Caballeronia sp. LZ062: one gene and its partner. The protein of the gene in region 2 interacts with the protein of the main gene of each other region in a pairwise test. Links are inferred from orthologs where the notes say so. Each region holds a gene or a part of one and is shown on either strand. Other genes may lie near its edges.

Region 1 (2,815 bases), 1.1 Mb from region 2 along the record:
TCGATCTTCTTCGCCGGCATGGAAGGCTCGCGCATTCCGGTGGCGGTCGCGCACGGCGAAGGCTTCGCGGACTTCTCGCAACAGGGCGATGCGGCGAGCGCGCTCGTCGCGATGCGTTTCGTCGATCATCGCGGCAACGCGACTGAGCAGTATCCGTTCAATCCCAACGGTTCGCCGCAAGGCATCACGTCCGTCACGACGCCGGATGGCCGCTTCACGGTGCTGATGCCGCACATGGAGCGCGTGCATCGCAACGTGCAGATGAGCTGGACGCCCGCCGACTGGACCACCGACGCGAGCCCGTGGCTGCGCGTGTTCCAGAACGCGCGACGCTTTCTCGGCTGATCGCGCGTAAGCGTCGAAGAACGCCCCGGCGTCTCGGGGCGTTTTTCTTGAACTACGCGATCTCAAAAGCAACAAAGCCGCCCGAGGGCGGCTTTGTTATATGCAGCGTAGGTTCGCGGCAAGCGGAAAGTTACTTGATCACCGCTTTCTTGCGCAGATTCTCTTCGAACGCCTGCAGCTTTTCCTGCTGCATTTGCTGCGCAATTTGCGCCTTGACCTGCTCGAACGGCGGCGGCGCGATATCGCGGCTGTCGTCGAGACGAATGATGTGCCAGCCGAATTGCGTCTTAACCGGCGCGGGCGTGACTTCGCCCTTCTTCAGCTTCTCGGCCGCGGCGCCGAACTCCGGCACATACGCCGAGGGCGCGGACCAGTCGAGGTCGCCGCCGTTCTTGCCCGATCCCGGGTCCTTCGAATATTGCTTCGCGAGGTCTTCGAAGCTCGCGCCGCCCTTGATCTTCGCGATCAGGTCGTTCGCCTGCGCCTCGTTATCCACGAGGATGTGATGCAGATGCAGTTCCTTGCCGCCGCCTTGCTGCTTCACGAGCTGGTCGTAGCGCGCCTTGATTTCGGCATCGGTCGGCTTGTTCTTCGCGACGAAGTCTTCGATCATCGCGCGCAGCACGACGGTCTGCTGCGCGACGGCCAATTGCGCCTTCACGTCCGGGCGGTTCGCCACGCCTTCGCGGGCGGCTTCCTGCATCAGGATTTCGCGGTTGATGAGTTCTTCGCGCACGGCCTGTTGCAGTTGCGGCGAATCCTGCTGACCCTGCTGGACGAGTTGCTTCACGAGCGCATCGGCGCGCGCCGTGGGAATCGGCGTGCCGTTCACGACGGCGATGTTCTGCGCGAACGCGGGAGCCGCCGCGAACGCAGCCAGCAACACCCAGACGCGGGTTTTTTTCAAAGTCATCGGAGGTTCCTAACTGAACAAACAGACGCCTCAAAGGCGGGTTTAGCGAGATTGAAGCCAGGCGCCGGACTGCAGAGAGTCCAGCGAACCGCGATTTATTCGAATTGTTCTGCGAACTCTTGCGGCGTATAAGCCCGGATGGCAAGCGCGTGCACGCCGCGCCGCATTTCCTCGGCCAGCGCATCATACACCAGCCGATGCCGCGCCACGCGCGCCTTGCCGGCGAAGCGTTCCGCGACGATCGTCACCGTGTAGTGACTGCCCGACGCCGCGCCCGCGTGGCCCGCGTGCGCGGCGCTGTCGTCCTCGATATGGACGGATTGCGGACTCAGCGCCGCTTCGAGACGCGCTTCAAGATGCGCAATCTTGTCCTGCGCGCTGGCGGCCATGAAATCGAAGGCAGCGTTCACTGATTGTCCTCCTTCATGTATTTCGCGAGCCAGAAACTCTGCGCGACGATAAAGAGCACGAGGCAGCCCGTCGCGCCGAAGAGCTTGAAGTTGACCCACTGGTCGGTCGTGAAGTGATAGGCGACGAAGAGGTTCACGATGCCGAGCAGCGCGAAAAACACCGCCCACGCGATATTCAACTGTCCCCACACGCGATGCGGCAGCACGATCTGCTTGCCCATCATCGCTTCGATCAGGTTCTTCCTGAAGCCGACTTGCGCGACGATCAGCGCGAACGCGAAGAGCCAGTAAAGGGCAGTGGGCTTCCATTTGATGAACGTGTCGTTATGCAGGACGAGCGTTGCGCCGCCGAACACGACGACGACGCCCAGGCTCACCCACAACATCGGATCGACCTTGCGGTGCCGGAACGCGACCCAAGCGATCTGCACGAGCGTCGCCGCGATCGCGACGGCTGTCGCCGTATAGATGCCCCAAATCTTGAAAGCGACGAAAAAGAGGATGATCGGAAACAGATCGAACAGGAATTTCATTGGCGTCCGGAGATGAGGCGAATGGTGCGATGCGGGGCGCGATGACGCTAAACGAACGCCCGCTCGAAAAGAGCGGGCGCGGGTCGGGCGGCGGCCACGAGCGAGTCTGCTCGCCCGCGTCCGCTCAAGGCTGAACCCGCTTACTTGGGTTCGAATTGTAGCGCAGCCGAGTTGATGCAATACCGGAGGCCCGTCGGCGCGGGGCCGTCCTCGAACACGTGGCCGAGATGCGCGCCGCAGTTCTTGCACTGCACTTCGATACGCAGCATGCCGTGCGAGCGGTCGGTCTTTTCTTTGATCACTTCGCCGTTGATCGGCTTGAAATAGCTCGGCCAGCCGCAGCCGGCGTCGAACTTGGTGTCGGATTCGAAAAGCGGGGTGCCGCAACACACGCAGTCGTACACGCCGCGCTCGAAATGATCCCAGTATTCGCCAGTGAACGGCCGTTCGGTCGCCGCGTGGCGCGTGACCTGGTATTGCATCTCGTTGAGTTCACGGCGATAGGCCGCGTCGTCCTTTTGCAGCGGATGCTCGGTGGCGCCGGGGGTGTCGTCTCGGTTCATGGTCTTCCTTTCGTTGCTCTCGTTGCTCTGGGCAGTGTAGTTGGGGGCGGG
Region 2 (4,624 bases):
GAAATCAGCCCGATCGTCGAGCAATACGCGCTCTGGCGTCAGGCGCTGACCGACGAAGCCACCGCGCAGGAACTGCTCGCCGACCCTTCCATGCGCGATTTCGCCGAAGAAGAAATCGGCGAGGCGCGCGAGCGCATGGTCAAGATCGAAAGCGACTTGCAAACGATGCTGCTGCCGAAGGACCCGAACGACGAACGCAACATCTTCATCGAAATTCGCGCGGGCACGGGCGGCGACGAATCGGCGCTCTTCGCGGGCGACTTGCTGCGCATGTATCTGCGTTACGCGGAACGCAACCGCTGGACGGCGGAGACGATGTCCGAAAGCGTTTCGGACCTCGGCGGCTACAAGGAAGTCATCGTGCGGATCGCGGGGCAAGGCGCGTATTCGCGGCTCAAGTTCGAATCGGGCGGGCATCGCGTGCAGCGCGTCCCGGCGACGGAAACGCAGGGGCGCATTCACACGTCGGCCTGCACGGTCGCGGTCATGCCGGAAGCCGACGAAATCAGCGAAGTCGTCATCAATCCGGCCGATTTGCGTATCGACACGTTCCGCGCGTCGGGCGCGGGCGGGCAGCACATCAACAAGACGGATTCGGCGGTGCGCGTCACGCACTTGCCGACGGGCATCGTCGTCGAATGTCAGGACGACCGCTCGCAGCACAAGAACAAGGATCGCGCGCTGAAGGTGCTCGCCGCGCGCATCAAGGACAAGCAGTATCACGAGCAGCACGCGAAGGAAGCCGCGACGCGCAAGAGCCTGATCGGTTCCGGCGACCGCTCGGAACGCATTCGGACGTACAACTTCCCGCAAGGGCGCATGACGGATCACCGCATCAACCTGACGCTCTACAAGCTCGAACACATCATGGACGGCGATCTCGACGAACTGATCGGCGCGCTCGTGTCCGAGCATCAGGCGGAACTGCTCGCGGCGCTCGGGGAAGCGGAGTGACGACAGCGGCGGATTTGCTGCGCGCCTCGCCGCTGCCCGCGCTCGAAACACGCGTGCTGCTCACGCACGTGCTCGGCTGGCGGCGCACGGAACTGATCACGCGCGACGCCGAAACGCTCGATGACGCGGCCGTCGCGCGCTTCGAGGCGCTCGCGGCGCGCCGCGTCGCGGGCGAACCGATTGCGCAACTGACCGGCAAGCGCGAATTCTTCGGCCTCGGCTTCGACGTGACGCCCGACGTGCTGATTCCGCGTCCGGAGACCGAATTGCTTGTCGAAACGGCGCTCGACGCCATCTCCGGGATGCCGAATGCCCGGGTGCTCGATCTCGGCACCGGAACGGGCGCCATCGCCATCGCGATTGCGCATGCGCGGCCCGATGCGCGCGTTTTTGCCGTGGACCGCTCTCCGGCCGCGCTCGATGTCGCCCGGCGCAACGCGGAGCGGCTGCTCGATCGGGCACGCGCGGGCGGCGCGCTCACGTTCGTCGAAAGCGACTGGACGGCGAGCGTCGATGCATCGCTGCGCTTTGACGCCATCGTCAGCAATCCGCCGTACATCGCGAGCGACGATCCGCATCTCGCGCAAGGCGACCTGCGCTTCGAGCCGCGCGGCGCGCTCACCGACGAGGCCGACGGCCTTTCGGCGATCCGCGTCATCGTCGAAACGGCGCCTTTGCTGCTCTCGCGCGCGGGCGCGCTGTGGATCGAGCACGGCTACGATCAGGCCGACGCCGTGCGCCAGTTACTGTCCGCGCGCGGCTTCACTGCCGTGCGCTCCATGCGCGATCTCGCGGGCATCGAACGGATCAGCGGCGGCCTCGCCGCGCCTTGACCGACAGCCCGGACAGGCGAAATCCGCTATCATTTCGAGACTCACCTTCTTCGCAGGAACGCCATGGAAACGCAAGAACGCATCAAGCAGATCGTCGATCAGAACCCGGTCGTCCTTTTCATGAAAGGCACCGCGCAATTCCCGATGTGCGGCTTCTCGGGCCGCGCCATTCAGGTGCTGAAGGCGTGCGGCGTCGACCAGATCACGACGGTGAACGTCCTCGAAGACGACGCCATCCGCCAGGGCATCAAGGAATTCTCCAACTGGCCGACCATTCCGCAGCTTTACGTGAACGGCGAGTTCATCGGCGGCTCGGACATCATGATGGAGATGTATCAGTCGGGCGAATTGCAGCAGCTTTTCGCCGCCGCTTAAAGCCGTAGTGCAAGTGAGTGCGCCTGCTGCTGCCAAGCGACGGCTGATCGTCGCGATCACCGGGGCAACGGGCGCCATCTACGGCGTGCGTTTGCTTCAAACGCTGCGCCGGCTGGGCGGCGTGGAGACGCATCTGCTGGTGTCGAGCGCGGGCTGGCTCAACATCCAGCACGAACTCGATCTCGACAAAGCCGCCGTCAACGCACTCGCGGACGTCGTGCATAACGTGCGCGACGTGGGCGCGAGCATCGCGTCCGGTTCCTTCGCGACGGACGGCATGATCGTCGCGCCATGTTCGATGCGCACGCTCGCGAGCATCGCGCACGGTCTCTCCGACAATCTCGTCACCCGCGCCGCCGATGTCGTGCTCAAAGAGCGCCGACGGCTCGTGCTGCTCGTGCGCGAAACGCCGTTCAATCTCGCGCATCTGCGCAATATGACGGCCGTCACCGAAATGGGCGGCGTCATTTTTCCGCCGCTGCCGGCGTTCTATCAGAAGCCGGCGTCCATCGACGACATGGTCGACCACACGGTTGCGCGCGTCATCGACCTGTTCGGCGTGGCGCAACCTATCGCGGCCGCGTGGCCGGGCATGGGCGGCGCGAGCGACTAATTGCCAACAGGGCGGACATAATCCGTTGCCTCAGCCGCCGTTTATCTACGTCGCGGCTGGCTATACATTCGTGGCATCCCATCTTTCGAGGCTGCTGCCATGAGCCGACTCCCGACCGTCTTTATCTCCCACGGTGCGCCGACGCTGCCGATCGACCCCGCGATGCCGTCCGCCGAATTCGGCACGCTCGCCGCGACGCTGCCGCGTCCGCGCGCAATCCTGATGCTGTCCGCGCACTGGGGCACCGCGCAACCGGTGGCGAGCATCGCTGCGCGGCCGGACACGATCCATGACTTCTACGGCTTTCCGCCCGCGCTTTACGAACTGCGTTATCCCGCGCCGGGCGCGCCCGATGTCGCCGAGCGCGCCGCCGTGCTGCTCCGCGCTCGCGGCGTGGCGAGCGCAACGGCGGTCCACGGACTCGACCACGGCGCATGGGTCCCGCTGCTGTTGATGTTTCCTGATGCCGACGTGCCGGTCGCGCAACTCTCGATTCAGCCGCGCCTGGACGCCGAGCATCACTTTCGCGTTGGCCGGGCGCTGCGCGATCTGCGCGATGACGGCGTGATGATCGTCGGTTCCGGGCAGATCACGCACAATCTGCGCATGGCCGATTTCGCCGCGCGTCCGCACGATGCCGATCCGCGCGTGGCCGAATTCACCGACTGGTTCGAAGCGCGGCTGGCGGCGCGTGACACGGACGCGCTGCTCGACTACCGCGCCCGCGCGCCGCACGCCGCGCTGATGCATCCGACGGACGAGCATCTGCTGCCCGTGTTCGGCGCGCTCGGCGCGGCGGCGGACGATTACACGCTTCGCATCCAGTCGCTCGGCACGTTCCAGCGTGCGCTCGCGATGGCCAACTACGTGTTCGCGGACGCGTAAGCCGCGCCAGAACGACAAAGCCCGCCTGAACTCGACGTTCAGGCGGGCTTCGCTCAACCGCTGAGCAACCGCTGCGAGGACGCTTTAAGCGCCGATTTCCTCGAGGATGTCGTCGCGGCTTTCGCGCTCGTCCAGATAGTCCGAGCGATAGCCGCTGTGCACGCCCCAGTAGTAGTACAGCAGCGACATGACGGCGACCACGGCCATATCCCAGCCATACGGCAGCAGGCCGCTGCCGCCGAACTGCTTGCTGCCGATGAGCGACATCACCGCCATCGACGGCAGATAGCCGATCAGCCACCACGCGGCCTTCAGATCGCGGCCCCAGCCGGCGAAACCGGTCTTGCCCTGAAAGTAGAAGTACACCGGCAACGCAACCACCATCAGCAGAATGATGTGTCCCGTCAGCGGCCACTTCGCCCAATACAGCACGAGCGACGCGCACACGAACGCGAACGGCGCGATCACGCCCATCATCGGCAACGTGAGCGGGCGTTCGAGATCCGGCGCGGACCGGCGCAGCGCCATCAGGCTGATCGGGCCCGTCAGATACGAAATGACCGTCGCCACCGAAATGACCGCCGCGAGCGTGCCCCAGCCGCGGAAGAAGAACATGAAGATGAAAGCGACGATCAGGTTGAACCACATGGCCGGCCGCGGCACGCCGTAGAACGGATGCACGTTGCCAAACATCTTCGGCATCGTGTTGTTGCGCTCCATCGCGTAAATCATGCGCGTGGTCGTCGCCATGTACGTCGTGCCGGTTCCGCTCGGGCTCACGAACGCGTCGATGTAGAGCAGCACGGCGAGCCAATTCAAGTTGAGCGCAATTGCCAGTTCCGCGAACGGCGACGCGAAATGGAAGTGCTTCCAGCCCTGCATAACGTCGCTCGGGCTCACTGCGCCGATGTAAGCAATCTGCAGCAGTACATAGATCACGAGCGCGATCAAGATGGAGCCGACC

What was found. Proteins that work in one complex are often made in the same cells at the same time.
Region 1: the proteins of grxD (region 2) and P9239_RS11470 interact in binary tests that used the Escherichia coli proteins (3 or more experiments, as listed by UniProt). The link is inferred for Caballeronia sp. LZ062 from one-to-one orthologs.

The regions. Positions count from the first base shown.
Region 1 is NZ_JARTWB010000002.1:1,151,822-1,154,636, reverse strand. It holds P9239_RS11470 (BolA family protein), read right to left. Parts: upstream 1,648-2,815; coding sequence 1,354-1,647; downstream 1-1,353. Other genes in the region: msrB (peptide-methionine (R)-S-oxide reductase MsrB), read right to left, coding at 2,342-2,764; P9239_RS11465 (septation protein A), read right to left, coding at 1,665-2,201; P9239_RS11475 (peptidylprolyl isomerase), read right to left, coding at 476-1,258; purL (phosphoribosylformylglycinamidine synthase), read left to right, coding at 1-345. UniProt on the Escherichia coli protein: Transcriptional regulator that plays an important role in general stress response. Has many effects on cell morphology, cell growth and cell division. Acts by regulating the transcription of many genes, including dacA (PBP-5), dacC (PBP-6), ampC and mreB.
Region 2 is NZ_JARTWB010000002.1:22,678-27,301, reverse strand. What follows is about bases 568-3,506. They hold grxD (Grx4 family monothiol glutaredoxin), read left to right. Parts: upstream 568-1,850; coding sequence 1,851-2,162; downstream 2,163-3,506. Other genes in these bases: P9239_RS06165 (class III extradiol ring-cleavage dioxygenase), read left to right, coding at 2,875-3,506; P9239_RS06170 (UbiX family flavin prenyltransferase), read left to right, coding at 2,176-2,775; prmC (peptide chain release factor N(5)-glutamine methyltransferase), read left to right, coding at 951-1,787; prfA (peptide chain release factor 1), read left to right, coding at 568-954. Also shown: more of prfA, read left to right, coding at 1-567; more of P9239_RS06165, read left to right, coding at 3,507-3,660; P9239_RS06160 (APC family permease), read right to left, coding at 3,745-4,624. UniProt on the Escherichia coli protein: Monothiol glutaredoxin involved in the biogenesis of iron-sulfur clusters.